One region of the Clostridium mucosae genome, then DNA from elsewhere that is predicted to be linked to it. Evidence: a T-box and tRNA genes for the amino acid it is inferred to sense, from the RefSeq annotation. Region 1 holds a T-box; the other holds one or more tRNA genes.
The links. A T-box is a leader RNA that pairs with one kind of tRNA and senses whether it is charged. The one in region 1 lies ahead of argS (arginine--tRNA ligase), so its partner is inferred to be a tRNA-Arg.

Region 1 (11,311 bases):
CAAATAAGTATAAATTTAAACTGCATAAAATAAAAAAAGTATATTATTTTATATAGATATTTATGATTAAGATTAAATTTCGTAATATAGCAAATGCTAATATAGAGGTTAGAAGAGGAATTAATCTTTAAAAAAAGATACATTTTCGTATGAATGATGTAAATAAATGATATAAATAATATAAATATGAAGAATAATATAGTTTGTTATATATTTGTAACAAAGATGACAAATAAATTTAGTATAATGTAATGGATATTGTTGTAAAAATAGAGGTCTTGGTTATATAATAATAGAGTAGAGGGAGGAATTAGGATGAGCGAAAATGATTCAGTGAAAAGAAAAAGTTCTAATAGTAAAAAGAAAATTAAAAAAAGAAATAAAAAGAAAATTATATTAATATCTATCATAAGCATATTAGCAGTAGTAGCAATACTTATAGCGACAGGTTGGGGGTATTATAATCATATTAGAAATAAAATTTATGTAGAATATAAGCCGGAAAATAAGAATGAAACTAGCTACAATGAGGTAGATGGAATTACAAATGTTTTATTAATAGGAACTGATGGAAGAACCTTAGATGAGCCAGCAAGATCGGATTCAATTATTGTAGCTACATTAGATAATAACAATAAAAAAGTTAAGTTAACATCAATAATGAGAGATACAGTAGTTAACATACCTGAATATGGAGAAAATAAAATTAATGCTGCATTTGCATTTGGAAGTTCTGAAGAAGATGAAAATGGAAAACTTAAAGGAGCTGAAGGTGGAGCAGCCTTAGTAATGGAGACTATAGAAGAAAACTTCAATTTACATTTAGATAAATATATTATAGTAAACTTTTGGGGGTTTGAAGCTATAATAGATGAAATTGGTGGAATTGAAGTAGATATAAAAGATTATGAAATAGATGAAGTGAATAAATATATAGGTGAATCAACAGGAGTGAATTCTCCTCCAATTACTGAAACAGGACTTCAAAAAGTAAATGGACAACAAGCTCTATCTTATGCAAGAATAAGATATGTTGGAAATGGAGATTTTGAAAGAGGACAAAGGCAAAGTAAAGTATTACATGAAGTTGCTAAAAATTTAAAGGAAGTAAATCCTTTAAAATATGTAAGCATAGCTAATACTTTATCAGAGCATGTTAAAACTAACATAGATATACCAGAAGCTTTAAATTTAGCTTATACAATTTATAAGTTACCAAGCTTAGACTTTGAGCAATTACAAATACCACAAACAGAGCTTATTGCAAGGGACAATCTATATAAGGATAGAGGATGGTGTTTATTAATAGATTTAGAACAAAATTCTAAGGTTCTGCATGACTTTATTTTTAATAATAAACTACCTAATCCAGAAGAATTTGATTTATTATCAGTTGAAAATGTTGCTGCAGCTTATAATGCAGAAGAAGCTAGATATAATTCTTTATACAACATCAAACCAGAAGAATATAATGATAAAAATACAGATGCTATTCCAGAGCCAACTCCAGATAGGGATGTTGTAAAACCACCAGCAAGTGGAGGAACAACTAATCCACCGACAGGAGGAACAAGTAATCCACCAGCAAGTGGAGGAAATGGTACAACTAATCCACCAGCAAATGGGGGAAATGAAACAACAAAACCGCCAGTAAATGGAGGAAACGAAACAACTAATCCACCAGCAAGCGGAGGAAATGAAACAACGCCACCAGCAAATGGAGAAAATAATCCTGAAAAACCTCAAGGCGAAAAACCAAATCAATAAAATTTTAAAGGGCTTTACTATTAGTAGAGTCCCTTTTTATTAAAAAAATATAAACAAGGGTATTAAGTTTAATAAATATGGTATAATCATAAAAAAGAATAAGGAGGACTAGGATGTTAGGATCAAACTATTTATTAACTAAGATATTAACAGTGCCTGCAATTTTGATAGCTTTTGTTGCTCAAGGATATGCAAAAGCTAAAGTGGCAGATAAGTTAGGAGATAAAACGCCAAGATTTCAGGGAAGATTAACATTAAATCCGACAGCTCATATTGATATTATTGGATTTATTATGATTTTATTAGTAGGATTTGGGTGGACTAAACCAGTGGATACTAATCCAAGTGCATATAAGAGAGGTCAGAAGGATGCAATAAAGGTAACTATGGCAGCTCCTCTTGCAAATTTATTAGTTGGATTTGTAGGAATGTTCATATATGCATTATGGTCTTATATAGCATATAGCATTTTACCATCATCAACTTATAGTATAGTTGGTATTGCCCTATATCTTATATCAGCTATAAATATAAACTTATTTGTATTTAATTTAATTCCACTTCCAGGACTTGCAGGATTTGAATTGTTTAGGGAGTTAAACCCTAGAAGCTTTTATAAAGTTGCAGATAAGCTTTATCAATATCAAATGGTTATTCTTTTAGCAATTGTTGTAGTAGGTCAATTTATCTTGACAATTCCATCAAATTTAATCATTAATCTATTTAGTAAAATAGCTTTTGGAGTTTTAGGAATAATATTTTAATATAAAAGTAGATTCAATAGAAAGAAGTGTAATTAAAAGCCAGATTTACTGAGTTCTTAACTACACTTAAATGAATCTACTTTTTTATTATTTTAGCAATTTTCTTTAATATGGGTAAATTATAATCAAATTCTATTAAGTTAATAATTTAAATAGCTGTTATAATAAGCTCTTTCCCATATATTTCTTTAAATTTTTCACCTGCTCTTAAGGCTTGGCGAATTTCAAAGTCAACATCTATATCTGAAGAAACTTTAATTGTTACTGTATCACTATCAAATGATACGTTAAGTTCTTTAACTGCACCAACAAGGCTTCTATCTAAACCTTCAGCTATTTTAACAAGTACTCCAATAAGTTTTGCAGAGCGTAAATCTAATTGGCTAATAACTGATGAAAATGGAGCTAAAGGTGTTTGATAGTTATTAAACCTATGTGAAGCTGCAATAGCAGCACTCATAAGAAGTTCCTTATGTGTTAACCCATTTATATAAGAATTTAATATTATATAAAATGAATGTTTATGATGTCCATAATAGTTAATACTAATACCACAATCATGTAGCATAGAAGATGTTTTTATAATATTTAAATATTCATCTCCTAAATGATGTAGTGGTTTTAAAGAATTAAATAAATTATAAGCTATTTTAAATACATTTAGTGCATGACTCTTGTCACTATTTAACGTTTCTAATATTCCATTTATACTATAATCTAGCATGTCTTCTGGTATTGGATATTTATTATTAAGATATTCATACATTAAGCCTTCTCTAAGGCCTCTTCCTGAAATTATTATCTTATTACATTGAACCATATTAGCTATTTTCTTAAAGATAGCGGTTCCTCCAACTATTATATCTGCAAGCTCTGGGTCTATTCCATCTAATTTTTGTCTTTGCTTAAAGTCCTTACATTTTAATAAATTAAATATTTCTTGAACATCAATATCAGAAAGCTCGTAGTTATGAGGAATATCAAAAGGATATCTTTTTCTAACTCTATCTATTTTACCAATATTTCTAACTATAGATGCAATACCTATTATTGAGTCAAATTTAGTTTCCATAAGCCAGCTTATATCATTTAACTTTTCAGATATGAAATTAAGTGCATCAGTTAAATCTTTAGGTAATATTCTATCTTTTAAATTAAATTTATATGTTAGATTTACACTTCCTATAGGTAAGGTAACACTTTTTATTATTTTATCCCCTTGAACCCAAGCTAAATGAGTATCTGTACCAGCAACTTCAATCATTAAAGAATTGCCTATATAAATGCTTCTTCTTATTCCAAAAAAGTTATAATAAATTTCTTCGTCGCAACTTAAAACTCTAATATCAATATCTAATTCTTTTTTAATAAGAGGAAGAAGAATATCTTTATTTTTAGCTTCCCTTAAAGATTCAGTAGCAACAGCAAATATTTTATTTGCACCTGAAACAGTACAAAGTGATTTATATGCTCTAAGTGTAGAAAGTATAGTTTTAGAGTTTTCGTTACATATTCCGTAATCAGTAACTAAATCATGACATAATCTGATAGATGTTTTTAATTCATCTATTATTTTAAAATATCCATTTTCATTAACTTCCGTTAACATAAGTCTAAGAGAACTTGGACCTATATCGATAATACCAACTCTATCCATATTGACTCCTTAAGTAAATATTATGAAAATTATTTTTGTTATAGATATTATATCACTTTAATTAATAAAGTATAGGTAAGAGTTAAATATATTTATATAAGTATACCTTTTTTATTGACAATAAAAGTTTTGTTTATGTATAATGTTTATATTAAATTAGAATAAGTATTAATATCTATGAAGAGGAGAGTACTATATTTGATTCTTTAAGCGAGTAAGGGGTGGTGTAAGCCTTATAAGATAGAATATTAGGAAGAGAGCCTTGGAGATAGCTACTGAAATTTTATTAGTAGGATAGTTCGTATTGCTGCGTTAAAGCATTGAGTGGCATTTTATGCAATCAGAGTGGTACCGCGGGATTTTTTCCGTCTCTTATTTATTTAAGAGACGGATTTTTTATTTTTCAAATTATTAGTAAAAATTAAGGAGGATACATAATGGATTACAAGAAAAAAGTTGCAGAAGCAATAAGTAAATATGTTGATATGGATATTGAAAACATAGAAAAATTAATAGAAATTCCACCAAAGAGTGATATGGGAGATTATGCATTTCCATGCTTTCAATTAGCAAAAACTTTTAGAAAAGCTCCTAATATGATATCAGAGGAGTTAGCTGGTAAAATAGACAATGATGGATTCGAAAAGATAATTAATGTTGGGCCATATGTTAATTTCTTTGCAGATAAAAGTATCTTTACTAAAAATACAATAGAAAAAGTATTAACAGAAGGCGATGAATATGGTTCATCTAATGTAGGAGAAGGAAAAACTATTTGTGTTGAATATTCATCACCTAATATAGCAAAGCCATTCCATGTTGGACATTTATTTACAACAGCAATAGGAAATTCATTATATAAGATATTTAAGAAAGAAGGATATAATGTTGAGGGAATAAATCATTTAGGTGACTGGGGAACTCAATTTGGAAAGCTTATATCTGCATATAAAAGATGGGGAAATGAAGAGGCATTAGAAAAGAATGCTATAGATGAATTATTAAGAATATATGTTAAGTTCCATGATGAAGCAGAAAAGGATCCTGCACTTGAAGATGAAGGAAGAGCTTACTTTAAAGCATTAGAAGATGGAGATAAAGAAGTAGAAGCTTTATGGAAGAGATTTAGAGATTTAAGCTTAAAAGAATTTGAAAGAATATATGAAATTTTTGATGTTAAATTTGATTCATATGCAGGTGAAGCATTCTATAATGATAAAATGGATGTTGTAGTAAATGAATTAAAGGAAAAGAATTTGTTAGTTGAAAGTAATGGTGCACAAGTAGTTATGCTTGATGAATACAATATGCCTCCATGTATAGTACTTAAAGGTGATGGAGCATCAATATATGCAACAAGAGACTTAGCTGCTGCAATGTATAGAAAGAAGAAATATGATTTCTATAAGAGCATATATGTAGTTGGAACACCACAAGCACTACACTTTAAACAAGTATTTAAGGTATTAGAGCTTGCAGGCCATGAATGGGCAAAAGATTGTGTTCATGTAGGCTTCGGACTTGTAAAATTTGCAGATAGAAAACTTTCAACTAGAAAAGGTGAAGTTATTTTATTAGATGACTTAATAAAAGAATCTATAGATAAAACATTAGAAGTAATAAATGAAAAAAATCCAAACTTAGAAAATAAAGAGGAAGTGGCTAAAAAGATAGGTGTTGGTGCAGTAGTATTTACTTATCTAAAAAATTCTAGAGAAAAGGATATAGTATTTGATTGGAAGGAAATGCTTTCATTTGATGGCGAAACAGGTCCTTATGTTCAATATTCATATGCAAGAGCAAACAGTATATTAACAAGAGCAGGAGAGCTTAAAGGAAATGCTAATTATTCTAAGCTTTCTTCAAAGGAAGAGTTTGAATTAGTAAAGACATTAGAAGGATTTGCAAAACAAATACATTTAGCAACAGAAAAGTTAGAGCCATCAATTATTACAAGATATGCAATAGAAGTTGCAAAATCATTTAATAAATTCTATAATGCACATTCAGTATTAAACTTAGAAGATGAAGAATTAAAAGAAGCTAGATTGAGTTTAGTAAAAGCAACATGTCAAGTTATCAAAAACTCTTTAGCTTTATTAGGAATTGAAGTTGTTGATAAGATGTAACATAATTGTTTAGGGATGCGAGAATTCGCATCCCTATTTGCATCTAATTTTTATAAAAAATTAACAATAATATGAAAGACTAAATAATACTATTATGATATAATCTATAGAAATCTAAGAGAGGAGTAGATAATTATTTTTAATAATATAAAAAATAAGGATTTGTTAATTACTATTGTTATAGCAATATTAGTTGGGATAGTTGGATTTAAGATTATAGAAAATTATCCGTATTTTTTTAGTATATTAAAGAAGTTTTGGTCTTTAATGTTGCCAGTTTTATATGGGTTAGTATTTGGATATATTTTAAATCCTTTAGTTAAGCTTATAAAAAGAAGGTTTAAGGTAAAAGAAGGTGTTGCAATATTAAGTACTTATTTATTGGTATTAGCAATAATAATATTAGCATCTTTATACTTAATACCTAGTATAATAGATAGTGCTGTTGACATAACAACAAAAATGCCTTCCTATATCCAAGAAACTCAAGAATGGTTAGATAAAATTTTAAATAATCAATCTGTAAAAGAATTTATAAATACTACAGGAACTACGGATAATATTAATCATATCATAGCTCAATTTGGAACAATGGCAGTAACTTTATTAGAAGGTTCAATATCATATATATTTACTATTTCTAGTCAGTTACTTAAACTATTTTTAGGATTATTAATATCTATATATGTTCTGGTAGATAAGGATAGGTTAATAAAAGAAAGTAAAAAAGTAACATTCTTAATACTTAAAGAAAAGAGAGGGAAAAAATTAATAGAAGCTGTTAGAATATATCATAATATGATAGGTGCTTATATAGGAATAAAAGCAGTGGATTCTTCAATTATTGCAGCTATGGCATTAGTTTTACTAACCATAGTTAAGTCAGAATATGCTTTTTTATTAGCTGTTATAGTTGGAATAACTAATATGATTCCATACTTTGGACCATTTATAGGAGAAATAGTGGGATTTTTATTTAATGTTTTTGTATCACCAACTAAAGGATTAATTGTATTTTTAGTATTATTGGCGCTTCAATTATTTGATGGCTGGTATCTAGATCCTAAATTAATAGGAAATAAAGTAGGAGTAAGACCTTTATTTATAATAGTAGCAGTATTAATAGGCGGAGGATTTTATGGAGCTTTAGGGATGCTTTTAGCATCACCAACAGCTGCAACTTTAAAAGTATATTATGAAAGAATAATGAAAAAGAATGAAGCTTTAGTAAAAACTGCAGAAAACAGTTAGTAGTAATAAAAAATGGCTTAATAAAATATCATTGATTTTATTAAGCCATTTTACTTTTAGTTTTTCTTCTCAAGTTTAATTCCATTTTCTTCTTCTTTATAGGCTGAACAATGATTTGAACAGCTTCCACAATTACATTCACCTTTAGAAGATTTTCTTATGTTCTTATATATTGTAAAGCCAGCAAAAGCAACAATAACTAATGTAATTAATATTTCCATAGAAACACCTTCTTTTATATAAATAATTTAGTTATGTTAAAAATTATAAATGAAACTATCCAAGCCAATATAAGTTGATATGAACTTGCAAATAAAGTGAACTTAGTACCATATTCTTTCTTCATTGCACCTAAAACTGATATACAAGGAGTATACAAAAGTACAAAAACTAAGAAAGATATTGCTGATGCTGTAGTAAAATAAATTGGTAACACTACTGATAAGTCACCTGCAAATATGATTCCCATTGATGCGACAACAGTTTCTTTAGCTAGTAATCCAGTTAATAAAGAAACTGAACTTTGCCAGTTACCAAATCCTAAAGGACTAAATATTGGAGCTATTAAGTTTCCGATTGATGCTAAAATACTATCATTAACATCTACCATACCTGAGAAACTGAAGTTCGATAAGAACCAAATAACAACACTCATAGCAAATATTATAGTTCCAGCTTTTACTAAGAAGCTTTTAGCTTTTTCATAAACTTGTTTACCAACATTTTTTATAGAAGGAGCCTTATATTCTGGTAGTTCTATAATAAATGGTTCTTCATCTTTTTTAAATAAAGTATTCTTAAATATTATTCCTAAAATAAATGCTAATATTACACCTAATAAATATAAAAGTGCAACTACTAATCCTGTATAGTTTGGGAAAAATACTGCTGCAAATACAGCATAAACAGGTAATCTAGCGTTACAACTCATTAGTGGAACTAATAAAGCAGTAAGTTTTCTATCTTTTTCGCTTTCTAATGTTCTGGCAGACATTATTGCAGGAACTGTACAACCAAATCCGACAATCATAGGTATAAAAGCTTTACCTGAAAGTCCCATCTTTCTCATTAACTTGTCCATGATAAATGCAACTCTAGCCATATATCCACTATCTTCAAGTATTGATATACATGCAAATAGTGCAAGTATTATAGGCAATAAAACAATAATTCCTCCAACACCAGCTACAATACCATCAACTATCAAAGATTGAAACCATGGAGCGGTATTAGAAAGTAAATCTGATAAATAAGGTAAAAATGAATCATTTAAAAGTCCATCTAACAAATCAGATAATGGTTGTCCAATCCATGCAAATGTAATTTGAAACATTAATGCCATTATTATTATAAATATTGGATATGCAAGCCATGGGTTTAATAAAAAGTTATCTAATTTATCTTTTAATGTAGTTTTAGATTTATCTATTGTTTTATTACATTTATTAAGAATTGATTCTATAAATTCATAAGTTTCTTTTTCGCTATTAAATTCATAATTATATTTATCTATTTTAGATAAATAATTATCTTTCTCAATAACATCTTTAATTTTATCAATGCCTTGTCCTTTAGAAGCAACAATTGGAATTACTGTAACATTCATAAGTTCTGATAATTTAGTATAATCTAAATTAATTCCTTTTTTCTCAGCAATATCAATCATGTTTACAGCTAAAATAATAGGTTTTTTAAATTGTTTTAATTGAGTAGTCAAATAAAGATTTCTATCAATATTTGAGGCGTCTATTATATTTAATATAACATCAACATCGTCATTTTCTAAAAATGCTTTAGATATTTTTTCTTCATTAGAATAAGTATCCATTGCATATATACCAGGTAAATCGACTATTCTAGTATTTCCGAAAAATCCTTCCTTCTTATCTACTGTAACTCCAGCCCAGTTCCCAATTCTTTGGTTTGAACCAGTTAGGTAATTAAAAAGTGTAGTTTTACCTACATTTGGATTTCCAAGCAATGCTACTGTTTTCATTTGTTATTCCCCCTATACAGCTAAAAATATATTTTTAGCATCCTTTTTTCTAATTGCTAAATCAAATCCCCTAAGATTAACTATTATTGGATCACCTAAAGGAGCTACCCTTTTAAGTTCAATTTCAGTTCCTTCAATGCAACCAAGAGCTAATAATCTTTTTGTAAGTTTATCATCACCATTGATGTATTTTATTATAGCTTTTTCCCCTAAATTTAATTCACATAGACTCATATCATCACCTCGTATTGAAAATCATTATCATATTATTATAATACCAAAATGTTAAAATGTAGTCAATATTTTTAAGTGCATAACTGATAAATATTATCAATTATAAAATGTTTTTATATTTAAACTTAGTTATATTTTTGTTGAACATATAATAAATTACATAATATTATATTAAGGTAGGAAGATTTAATTATATTTATTTTTATATTGTTATAAAAGATGATATAATATTATAAGATAAACTAAGGACTTAAAAGGTGATAAATGATAAGGAAGAAAGAGTGGTAATGTGATTATAAGAGAGAATATAATAGAGGTGGATTATTTAGCAAGAGATTTTATGCTAAAAACGGATACAATCAATAGGCCTCCGGAAGAACTAATATTTTTTGATTTAGAGCATTATGTATATAAGAAGCCAAAATGTATAGGAGTCTTTGGAGCTTGTATTTTTGAAAAAAATAAATTGTATGTAACTCAATATATGATTGAAAATAAAGGTGAAGTAATCCAAATTCTTGATTTAGCTAAAAAATATTTTGTTAATATGAAGAGAAAAGGGAAGAAAGCAATTGTTACTTTCTCAGGAAATAATGACTATACAGTTATAAATTATTTGTTTAAAAAATATGGAATAGAATTTAATTTTTCTAAGGAATTTGAGGATATAGATATTCAAAGAGAATATGAAAAAGAAAATGGGCACTCTATAGGTTTGAAGAATCTTGAAAAAGAGTTTGATATTCATAGAGAGGGAGATTTAATTAGTGGATCTAATTTGGCAAAAACTTTTAATAAAGTATTAAAAGATAGAGAGTATATACTAAGAATGCCAAAAGAGAAAATAGAAACTATACTTCTATATAATGAACAGGATGTCACCAATTTATATAACATTTATATGAGATGGACAGCATATCTAAAGAAAGAAGAGGAAATCGAAGAAGAGGAAATTGAAGAAGATGAATATATAGAAGATATAGAAAAAATAGATGAAAATAAAGAATTAGAAAATAACTTTTTTAATATACAAAATAAAAATTTAAAAGATATAAACAAAACGAAAGAAAAAACTTGCATAGATAAATAATAGGATGCATTAAAGGAAAGAAAAGAAAGTTAAAATATTAATTTAAGATTAAAATCTTAAATGATAGATGCTCCTAATAATTTTAGGAGCATCTATCATTTTAAGGATAAACCATCTGATGTTATTACGATGTTTCCATTTATATCTGTTCTATAAATTTCAGCTTCCTTTAATCTTGATAGAACAACATCGGTTGGATGTCCATAAGTATTATCTTCTCCTACGGAAATTACTGCGATAGAAGGATTACTTGCATTTAAGAATTTTTCAGAAGTCGAACTAGAAGATCCATGATGACCTATTTTTAACACATCGCATTTCAAATCAAAGCCAGCATTTAAAACTTCATTTTCAGCAAGCTCTTCAGCATCACCAGTAAATAAAAACGAAGTATTTTTATAAGATATTTTTATAATAGGAGAA
Region 2 (11,311 bases), on a different contig from region 1:
GATGGTGATATTGAAAAAGGAGATATATACCATTGTTTTGCTACTGCATGTATTAAATTAAGAAAAAGTGATGCGGATAAATATATAAAATTAGCGTATGAATGCCAAAAGGAAAATACAATGATTTTAGCTTTAGCAAAAGGAAAAAATGGTGAGAGTTATTTTTATGTAAATGAAAGAGAAAAAGCCATTAAAGAGATTAAAGATGGAATAGACTTATTTCCACCTGATAATAAGGCGAAGTATGTTAAATTTTTAAATAAGTGTATAAAAACTCTTTATAATAATGAAGAGTACGATGTTGCATATGAAATTACTGATACAACATTAAATTTAGCTATTGATACGAATGATATAGTATTAATAGAAGAAGCTTATTATTTAAAAGGAATGATACTTCAAAAGAAGGGGCTATATATTCAAGCAGAAATGTATATGAATTTATCTTTGGATTCTTTATTTAAGTTTGCTAATAAAGAAAAAAGATATGAAAGATATTTAGACATGGCAGAAATGTATTATAAGCTAGGCGAAGTGAAGGATTCCCTAAAGTATTTTACTTTAGCCATGAAATTAGAAAAAGAATAAATAAAAGGTAGATTAGCCACCTTTTATTTATTCTTTTTCTAATTAAATATATAATAAATACTATAAACTTCAAGTTTCTATAGAATTTTTATTTTATCTATGCAGTTATTTAGATGGATGTAAAATTGCAGTTAACATGCTTAATATTGAGTATTTTGATAATATACCAGGCATAAAGAATAAGCCTCTCATTAAATAATCAATCCTTTCTAAACTTTTTTAGTTTATTATTATGATTAAATTATAGTTTAATCTAAGTATAAAAGCATTGACTTAAGTGTTGATATTTAAGTACATTTAAGTTATTAAAATTAAAATAAATAAATTAAAAAAGTACAAAGAAACCATAAAATTTGGTTTCTTTGTACTTTATTTAATACTTTTTATCAAAATTAGCTTAGCAGCATAACCCCTAAGTTCAGTAATTATATTTAGTATTACATTTTTCTTTGAATATTTAAATTCTATCTTAGGAAAAGATGCTTTGTGCAGAATTTCCTTTTCCTCTTTATTAAGTCTATCTGGTGAACCCATGGATAACCAATAATTATATGAAGATCCAACTCTTTCACTAATCTCGTAAGTAATGATTCTAGAAGATTTTTTTATATTTTCAATGTTTAAGGAAATTTTTCTTTTATATATTTTTCTTTTACCACGCTTAGTAAAAATATCTTCGAAGTTTTGCATTTCATTCAATTCATCATTATATGAATATAGCAAAATACAATATTCATCGTCCTTTTTAGTTACAATATATCCATTTTCCATTGCAACTATTTCATTTCCTAATTTGCTAAGCAAGTAATATGCGTAATAGGATGGTTTTCTAATTCCCATATCATTAACAAGTCCAGGGGCTCCTATAAATACTTCATTTGTTAGACTTATTTCTTTTTCTAAAACATCAAAAGCTCTTAAGAAGCTTAATGAGTTTTTATTAAAAATAGTATTATGAATTATATATGGAAGCATATAAGCAGTATCATAAATTTTATTTAAGCTTTTATCACATATAAAATCATTTTCAATGACATCTAAATTATACTCTTCAATTAAAAATGAACTTAATGACTTTTTGGTGTTTTTAGATATAGCTGGTGTAAATTGAAATTTAAATTGCGATACATCAATATAATCTATCTCTGAAAAATATTCAAAGAAGCTAGTTAGAACTTGTTTATATTTATCAAAAGTAAAATTAGAGTTATCAATTAATATAAGTGGTTTTAAATCTATATAATCTAAAAATTCTATTACACTTTTGGCTTTATTCCAATTATAAAAATCGGCTTTAGGAAATACTCCCATATCACTATTAAACATATTTTCGAGCCTTACATAATTAAAATGAAGTTCTTCTTGAATTTCTTCAAGAATATTTTTATTATCTTCTAATAATAAATCAAAAGCATCATCTAAATTTATAACTTCACTATAATCCTTGTTGAATTCTCCAAGACTATTATCCATATTTATATGAATTTTCCACAACTTATTTTCATAGTTAAAACGTTCATAATCATCTAATTCAGAAGATAAATATTCTAAAGCTTCTTCAAGTTTTAATATTTCTATTTTTTTAATTTCTTCAAGTTCTTTTTCAGTTAATTTATTTTTCTTTCTATACTGAAGTGGAGTACAACCATAATAATTTTTAAAGTTTTTATTTAAATATCTTACATGAGAAAAACCAACTTCATCAGATATATCTGAAATACTCAAATCACTATCTAATAAAAGCTTAACAGATTCTTCAACTCTAGTTTGGTTAACTAAATCAGTAAAGCTATTTCCAGTTGCGTATTTAATCTCATGAGATAGATAATGAGGACTTAAGAATTCTTTTTTCGCAATTTCTTGTAAAGTTATATTGCTATCATAATTATTAAATATATATTTAGAAATTCTATGATATCGAGCTAATTGCTCAGTTTTTTCTTTTAGCTCTTCTTTTTCATAAGTTAAGTAGTGGAAGTTATTTATAAGGTGATATAATAAATCTATTAAAATTGATTCAATTTCCTTATCATAATCATCAAGTTTTTGAATAGCTTCACATAAGAGTTTGGCTAAAAAATTTCTAAGAAGATCATATTCTTCACCTTCTTGAGCGCCATCATCAGTAGAATTTGTATAGAAGAATATGTTGTTTATATCTTTATAATATTTTTCAAAAAAGTAAGGATCTATATGAAATATTAATACCTTATTATCTTCATTACTATAAATTCTGTGAGCCTCATCAACATTTATTATTTCTAATTCTTTCTCAAGTAACTCAAATGAGTCAGTATCTATATTAATGTTAACACTCCCACGTAAAACATATAATATTTCAATAGAATTATGCCAGTGAATAGGGCATTCTTGTATATTTGCATAAGTTATTTTAATTGGAGCATCTTCCTGGTAACTCACATATTCTCTTCTCATAAAATCCCCTCTTTTCTAATAGAATTAAGTTATAATTTAATTATAGCTTATTTATTAATAAATATAAAATTTTCAAAAAAATAAGCAAAATAAACTTTGACTTTCTTTGACTTTTGTATTATTATATGAATATAAGGATATATTAAATATGTTTGAGGTTGTAAATGTGAGGAGGAGTTAAGCATGAATATAGATAAAATGACCTTAAGAGTACAAGAAGCATTAAATAATGCTAGTTTAGTAGCGGTTAAATATAACCATCAACAAGTAGAGTTAATTCATCTATTTTGTGCATTAGTAGAACAAGAGGATGGATTAATACCAAATATTTTAACTAAGATGGGAGTTAGAGTTAAATCATTAGATGAAGATTTAAATAAAGTACTAGATAATAAGCCAAAGGTTTTGGGAGAAGGTGCTAACTCCTCTGGAGTTTATGCTACAAGACAAATTGAAGAAGTTTTAGTCAAGGCTGAAGATATAGCTAAAAAATTTGAGGATTCTTATATAAGCGTAGAGCATTTAATGCTTGCAATAATTGAAGTAGATAAAAATGGAGAAGTTAAAAGGTTATTAGATAAATATAATATAAACAAGAAGAATTTCATGGAAATTCTAAAAGAAGTAAGAGGAAATCAAAGAGTAGAAACACAAGATCCAGAAGGAACATATGATGCATTAGGTAAATATGGAACTAATCTTACAGACTTAGCTAAAAAACATAAGCTTGACCCAGTTATAGGAAGAGATGATGAAATTAGAAGAACAATTAGAATACTTTCAAGAAGAACAAAAAATAATCCAGTGCTAATTGGAGAACCTGGTGTTGGTAAAACTGCAATTGTAGAAGGATTGGCAGAGAGAATAGTTAGAGGGGATGTACCAGAAGGTTTAAAAGATAAAGTGATTTTCTCGTTAGATATGGGTTCCCTTATTGCGGGAGCTAAATATAGGGGTGAATTTGAAGAAAGATTAAAAGCTGTATTAAAAGAAGTTCAAAGTAGTGAAGGTAGAATAATCTTATTTATAGATGAAATTCATACTATAGTTGGAGCAGGAAAAACTGATGGCGCCATGGATGCAGGTAATTTAATAAAACCATTACTAGCAAGAGGAGAGCTTCATTGTATAGGTGCTACAACTTTTGATGAATACAGACAATATATAGAAAAGGATAAAGCGTTAGAAAGAAGATTTCAACCTGTAGTTGTAGAAGAACCTACAGTAGAAGATGCTATATCTATACTAAGAGGGTTAAAAGAAAGATTTGAAATTCACCATGGTGTGAGAATACATGATACTGCTTTAATAGCAGCAGCAAAATTATCTCATAGATATATTCAAGATAGATATTTACCAGATAAAGCTATAGATTTAATAGATGAAGCTGGAGCTATGATAAGAACAGAAATAGATTCATTACCAACAGAATTAGATAATATAAGAAGAAAGCAATTCCAATTAGAAATTGAAAAAGAAGCTTTAACTAAGGAAAGTGATGAAGGTTCTAAGAAAAAGCTAGTAGCTTTAGAAAAAGAAATAGCAGAATTAAAAACTAAAAATGATGAAATGACTGCAAAATTTGAAAAGGAAAAAGATGCAATAGTTAATTTAAGAGATTTAAAATCTAAATTAGATGATGCAAGAGGAGATCTAGAAGCAGCTCAAAGAAGCTATGACTATAATAAGGCAGCAGAAATTCAATATAGTGTTATTCCAGCATTAGAAGAAGAAATTAGACAAAAGGAAGTGGACGTAAAAGAAAATTACGAAGGAGCTCTTTTAAAAGAAGAAGTAACCGAGGAGGAAGTTTCTAAAATTCTTTCTAAGTGGACTGGAATCCCAGTTACAAATTTATTAGAAGGAGAAAGAGAAAAACTTCTAAGATTAGAAAATGAAATGCAAAGAAGAGTAATTGGTCAAGAAGAAGCTATAACAGCTGTTTCTAATGCAATATTAAGAGCAAGGGCAGGATTAAAAGATGTAAATAAGCCAATTGGTTCATTTATATTCTTAGGACCTACAGGAGTTGGTAAAACAGAACTTGCAAAAACTTTAGCAAGAAATCTATTTGATTCAGAAGAAAATATAATAAGAATTGATATGTCTGAATATATGGAAAAACATTCAGTATCTAGATTAGTTGGAGCGCCTCCAGGATATGTAGGATATGATGAAGGTGGGCAACTTACTGAAGCTGTAAGAAGAAATCCATATAGTGTGATACTATTTGATGAAATTGAAAAAGCACATGAAGATGTATTTAATATGTTCTTACAAATTCTGGATGATGGAAGATTAACTGATAATAAAGGTAAAACTGTTGATTTTAGAAATACTATAATAATTATGACATCTAATATAGGAAGTAGCTATCTTCTAGAAAATAAAAATGAAGATATAGTTGATGAAAATATAAAAACTCAAGTTATGAATGAAATGAAATTAAGATTTAAACCAGAGTTCTTAAATAGAGTAGATGATATAATTATGTTTAAGCCATTATCAGAAACTGGAATTAAGAAGATAATAGATATATTCTTGAAAGAAGTTTCAAGTAGATTGAAAGATAAGAATATTACTTTAGAAGTAACAGATGAAGCAAAGACAACTATGGCAAGAGAGGGATATGATCCAGTATATGGAGCAAGACCATTAAAAAGATATATACAAAATAGCCTAGAAAATAATTTAGCAAGAAAGATTATAAAAGGTGAAATTGGATATGGATCAAATGTAGTTGTTGATGCAAAGGAAGAAGAAATAGTAATTAAATAATTGAACTTAATGATATGTATTAGCTTTCCTATTTTTATATAATGTCGAATACAATTCTAGATTTAATACATATCATTAATGAGGCTAATTTTTTATTTAATTATCTTAATTTATGAAATATAAGTTGGCTAAGAAAAATAGACTGTAAAATAAGCCTAGCACTTTTTTCGTAGCTATTTAGCTTATGGAACATATTCTACTTATCTTTGACAACTTATATTTCTTAATTTAATTTTTTCATTATTTCACTAAAAAAGTTGTTGACAAAATCCGACCTTTTGGGTTATTATATACAACGTAGCAAATATGCGTGTTTAGCTCAGCTGGATAGAGCAACGCCCTTCTAAGGCGTGGGCCAGGAGTTCGAATCTCTTAACACGCACCAAGCTTATGGTTTACTAGCTCAATCGGTAGAGCACTTGACTTTTAATCAAGGTGTACCGGGTTCGATTCCCGGGTAAGCCACCACATTAAGTTCATTGATAAAATGAGCTTTTTTGTGCGGAAGTGGCTCAATGGTAGAGCGTCACCTTGCCAAGGTGAATGTTGCGGGTTCGAGTCCCGTCTTTCGCTCCATAAGGAAAAGAGAAGTGGATAAACACTTCTCTTTTTTATTTTAACTACTTAATTTTTGATTCGTATTGTTCAACCATTCTCTTAACCATTTCTCCACCAACACTACCGCATTGTTTTGAAGTAAGGTCTCCATTATAGTCTGAGAAAGGTACTCCCATTTCATTAGCTACTTCATTTTTGAATTTAGCTAATCCTTGTTTAGCTTCTGGAACTAATTTTCTGTTACTTGCCATAACAAATCCCTCCTAATATTTGGTTATAAGAATATATTATTTAATTTTTGATTCGTATTGTTCAACCATTCTCTTAACCATTTCTCCACCAACGCTACCGCATTGTTTTGAAGTAAGGTCTCCATTATAGTCTGAGAAAGGCACTCCCATTTCATTAGCTACTTCATTTTTGAATTTAGCTAATCCTTGTTTAGCTTCTGGAACTAGTTTTCTATTACTTGCCATAATAAATCCCTCCTTGTAAATATATCAGATTAAAGTTTTACTTTAATCCAGATTCGTATTGTTCAACCATTCTCTTAACCATTTCTCCACCAACGCTACCGCATTGTTTTGAAGTAAGGTCTCCATTATAGTCTGAGAAAGGTACTCCCATTTCGTTAGCTACTTCATTTTTGAATTTAGCTAATCCTTGTTTAGCTTCTGGAATCAATTGTCTATTACTTGCCATAATAAATCCCTCCTTGAAAACATATAAAATTTTTTATTGGGTTTTCTTTTACAAAGCTTGTTTGACTTTGTACTATTATATTGTGCAGATAAAATGTTAATAAACTATAAAAATTAATACAGTAGAGGAAAAGTGATCTTTATAAAGAATATATTGGTACAAACTATAAAAAAAGGTTATTTGAAAATATTTTTCAAATAACCTTTTATAAATTAATTATTTCTCTTTTGCATTTTTAATATTGCTATAATAACTGGAATTGCAACAAGTGCTGATAAAGCTGCCTCTGCCATACCATTAGTACCTATTATAGATAAGAGTGCAACTGTGACTGCGTTTCTTGATCCAGTTGAAATGGTTCCATTACTAACAAGAATTGATGCATAATCCTTAAAATAAATTAAGTATATACTTCCAAGAACCCCAATAGTATTGGTTAAAGATCCACAAACAGCAGCAATACCTATAGATAGTTTCTTATTTTTAATTTTTGTTTTTAAGAGTTTATAAACATAATAAGATATTACCCCTATCAGTACTCTAGGCAATATAGAAACTATTGGGTTATAAAAAAATGGAGACATTGGAGTTGGAGCAGTTATGTTTTGATAAATTGAGAAAATCCCAAATATGAATCCAATTGTAGCCCCAACTATAGGACCTTCAATTATTGCTCCAATTATTACAGGTAAATGTAAAATTGTTAGTTTAAAGAGTGGTAATGGTATAAAACCAAGACCTGTTAGTCCTAAGAATAAACAAATACCCGATAGCATTGCAACTACTACCATTTTTCTTACATTTTGACGAGAGTTTCCCATCCCTCTAGCATTTAACATTTTAATTCCTCCGTTCTTATTCCTTATAGGATATAATTCGGCAAAAAATGAATTTTTGCGTGAAGTTCGGTTTCTTAAGAATACCGACCAATATTATTTTATCATATAAGAAAAAACTGTAAAGTAAAATATTATATCAACAACAAATAAACAATTTAATCTTGTATTTATGAAATTTAATATAAAAATTGAAAAAGACTTGTCAACTTATTATACTTGTTATAGTATATATATAACAAGTATAATAAGAGAGGTAATAATATGTTAGAGATAATAAACTTTTCAAAGTCATATAAAAATGGAAAAAAAGCTGTGAATAATGTATCGATTAAAGTTAATAGTGGAGAAATATTTGCCTTTATTGGTCATAATGGAGCAGGAAAGACTACAACTATAAAAGCTATTGTAGGAATTTTAGAATTTGAAGAAGGAGATATATTAATTGATGGAGATTCAATTAAAAATAATCCTATTGAGTGTAAGAAAAAAATAGCGTATATACCTGATAATCCTGATATTTATGAAGCTTTAACTGGGATTCAATATTTAAATTTTATTGCAGATATATATAAGGTTTCAAAAGAAGAAAGAGAAAAATTAATAAAGTTATATTCAGAAAAATTTGAAATAACATCAGCTCTTGGAGATTTAATATCATCATATTCTCACGGAATGAAACAAAAGTTAGTTATAATTTCTGCACTAATTCATAAACCTAAGCTTTTAATTTTAGATGAACCATTTGTTGGATTAGATCCTAAAGCATCACATATATTAAAAGAAGAAATGAAAAAGCTTTGTAATGAAGGTGTAGCAATATTTTTCTCAACTCATGTTTTAGAAGTAGCAGAAAAGTTATGCGATAAGGTAGCAATTATAAAAGATGGAAATATAGTATCTCAAGGTAAGATGGATGAAGTTAAAGGAAATAGTTCATTAGAAGATATATTTATGGAGTTGATAGATAATGAGTAATTTATGGAGTTTATTTAAAACAACATTTATTAATTCTATAGGAATTAATAAGATATTTAAGGAAAAGTCAAATGGCGAAAAGTTTAGAAGTATATTAATAGTACCAACAATATTAATTACCCTAATAGTATTTGAAGTTTTAGCAATAGAATATTCTAAGTTACTAGCTGATGGATTAAAGAGTATTGGGTTTATTGATTTATTATTGGTTATGAGCTTTATTTTAAGTGTGGTTATTATATTTTTTACTTCTATGTATAAAGCTCAAGGAATTTTATTTTCTGCAAGAGATTATGATTTACTTATGAGTTTACCTATAAAGAGTAGTACTATTTTGATTAATAGGATGATACAACTATTAGGAATTAATTATTTATTTTTAATAGTTGTATTTATATCTCCAGCTTGCATCTATTTTAGTAGGGTTGAGATTTCTTATTTATTTTTTATATATTTATTTATAGTATTTTTGTTATTACCATTAATTCCTGTAGTAGTAGCATCTATTATTGCATTCGTAATTAGTTATATATCTTCAAGAATGAAGCATAAAAATTTAATTATAAATTCTGCAACATTAATATTTATTTTATTAATAATGATTGCTTCATCTAAAAGTGGAGACTTAGTTCAAAAGATAATAGTAAATAGTGATTCTATAACTTTAGGTATATCAAAATTATATCCTCCAACAATATATGTAGTTAATGCTTTAATAAATTTAAACTTTAAAGATTTACTTATATTTGTAGCTTTATCAGTTTCAATTTTTTCAATATTTATTTTTATATTTAACAAGTCCTTTAAGAAAATAAACTCAAAATTACAAGAGAGTTTTAAAAAGTCAAATTATAAAATAAATGAAATGAATGTATCGTCACAAATAATTGCATTAACTAAAAAAGAAATAAAACGATATTTTTCTTCGCCTGTATATGTGTTGAATACAATTATAGGGCCTGTATTAATATTGATAGCTGCTATATCAACTTTATTTATGGGAAAAGAGATTTTATTTAAGATTATGGAAATAGAAGTTGTTGATAGTATGATTCCTTTATTTATCATTGCTGTGATATGTGGTATTTTATCAATATCTTGTACAACTAATTCATCTATATCAATGGAAGGAAAGAACTTATGGATATTAAAATCTACTCCTATAAGAACAATAGATATATTTAAAGGAAAGATAATTTTAAATCTAATATTAATTATGCCAACAGTTTTAATAAGTGATATTATTTTCTTCTTTTCATTGAAATTATCAATAATTGAATTAATATGGTTAATTATCATAACAACAATATATTGCTTTATAGTATCAATTTTAGGAATAATAGTTAACAATTTCTTTCCTAATTTAAATTGGACTTCAGAAACTGTTGTAGTAAAACAAAGCATAAGTGTCATAATTCAAATGATTATTTCAGTAATAATCATTGGAGTACCAATATTATTATTTATAAAATTAGAAATATTAAATATAGCTTTATTTATTACACTTGTAATATTATATTTAACTCTAATTCTAACTGCGCTATTAATTCTTTTAAATACAGTTAGTATAAAGCTATTTAATAAGCTAAATTAAAAGAAGTTATCATACAAATAAGAGTTGAAAATTAAAATGCAAAATGAAGGTAGCAAACTCTTAAAAGTAGTTTTAAAATAATATAAATTAGATAATTAAGTACGAAATATTACTACAATTTAAAATCTTAAGTTCTAGATTAAGGGGTGTCTTATAGACATCCCCTTATCTACATTATTTCAGATTTATCAGGCATTATAAGAGCACAACCGATATAGAAGATTAATCCTAATGAAAATGAACAAAGTATAAGTAGTAAAGCTAGAACTCTGATTAGAGTTACATCAGCATTAAGATATTCAGCAAATCCAGCACATACTCCAGCTACTCTTTTTTGAGATGATATTTTATAAAGTTTTTTATTCATTATAAACCTCCTATTTATTAATTAATATAATTATATTTTAAATTATAAAGTTAAGAATTATAAATTTTAATATATAATGTAATTATATTATAAGTGTTTTAGGTGAATTTTATATTAATTAAAGCTTAAACAATTCTTAATCTTATATATTGGTTTCTATAAAAGTTAAAACGAGGTGATAAAGTGATTTTAAGGATAGATTTTGATTCTGATACTCCAATATATGTGCAAATAAAAAATCAAGTTATTGAAGGAATTGCTAAATCAGAAATTGAAATAGGCGAGGAATTACCTTCGGTAAGAGGATTAGCAGAAGATATAGGGGTAAACATGCATACTGTTAATAAAGCATATAATATGCTTAAGGATGAAGGATATATTAAAATTGATAGAAGAAAAGGTGCAGTGGTTTCATTAAATTTAAATCAATCAATGGAAAAGTTCAAAGAAGATTTAGATGAAAATTTATATTTT

Region 2: it has a tRNA-Arg gene. The T-box ahead of argS (arginine--tRNA ligase) is inferred to sense a tRNA for this amino acid. The anticodon was not compared.

What each region holds. Positions count from the first base shown of each region.
Region 1 is NZ_JANKAF010000018.1:59,432-70,742, forward strand. It holds gene NSA50_RS16165 (LCP family glycopolymer transferase) at 316-1,767, shown strand; gene NSA50_RS16170 (site-2 protease family protein) at 1,881-2,531, shown strand; gene NSA50_RS16175 (Ppx/GppA phosphatase family protein) at 2,680-4,188, opposite strand; T-box leader at 4,357-4,564, shown strand; gene argS (arginine--tRNA ligase) at 4,626-6,317, shown strand; gene NSA50_RS16185 (AI-2E family transporter) at 6,480-7,568, shown strand; gene NSA50_RS16190 (FeoB-associated Cys-rich membrane protein) at 7,625-7,789, opposite strand; gene feoB (ferrous iron transport protein B) at 7,804-9,564, opposite strand; gene NSA50_RS16200 (FeoA family protein) at 9,577-9,798, opposite strand; gene NSA50_RS16205 (ribonuclease H-like domain-containing protein) at 10,088-10,888, shown strand; gene NSA50_RS16210 (ComEC/Rec2 family competence protein) at 10,984-11,311, opposite strand, start outside.
Region 2 is NZ_JANKAF010000007.1:110,620-121,930, reverse strand. It holds gene NSA50_RS09900 (helix-turn-helix domain-containing protein) at 1-588, shown strand, start outside; gene NSA50_RS09895 (helix-turn-helix domain-containing protein) at 958-3,024, opposite strand; gene clpB (ATP-dependent chaperone ClpB) at 3,208-5,802, shown strand; tRNA gene NSA50_RS09885 (tRNA-Arg) at 6,111-6,187, shown strand; tRNA gene NSA50_RS09880 (tRNA-Lys) at 6,195-6,270, shown strand; tRNA gene NSA50_RS09875 (tRNA-Gly) at 6,304-6,378, shown strand; gene NSA50_RS09870 (alpha/beta-type small acid-soluble spore protein) at 6,423-6,611, opposite strand; gene NSA50_RS09865 (alpha/beta-type small acid-soluble spore protein) at 6,648-6,836, opposite strand; gene NSA50_RS09860 (alpha/beta-type small acid-soluble spore protein) at 6,874-7,062, opposite strand; gene NSA50_RS09855 (ECF transporter S component) at 7,275-7,901, opposite strand; gene NSA50_RS09850 (ABC transporter ATP-binding protein) at 8,163-8,876, shown strand; gene NSA50_RS09845 (ABC transporter permease) at 8,869-10,470, shown strand; gene NSA50_RS09840 (PspC domain-containing protein) at 10,640-10,837, opposite strand; gene NSA50_RS09835 (GntR family transcriptional regulator) at 11,021-11,311, shown strand, end outside.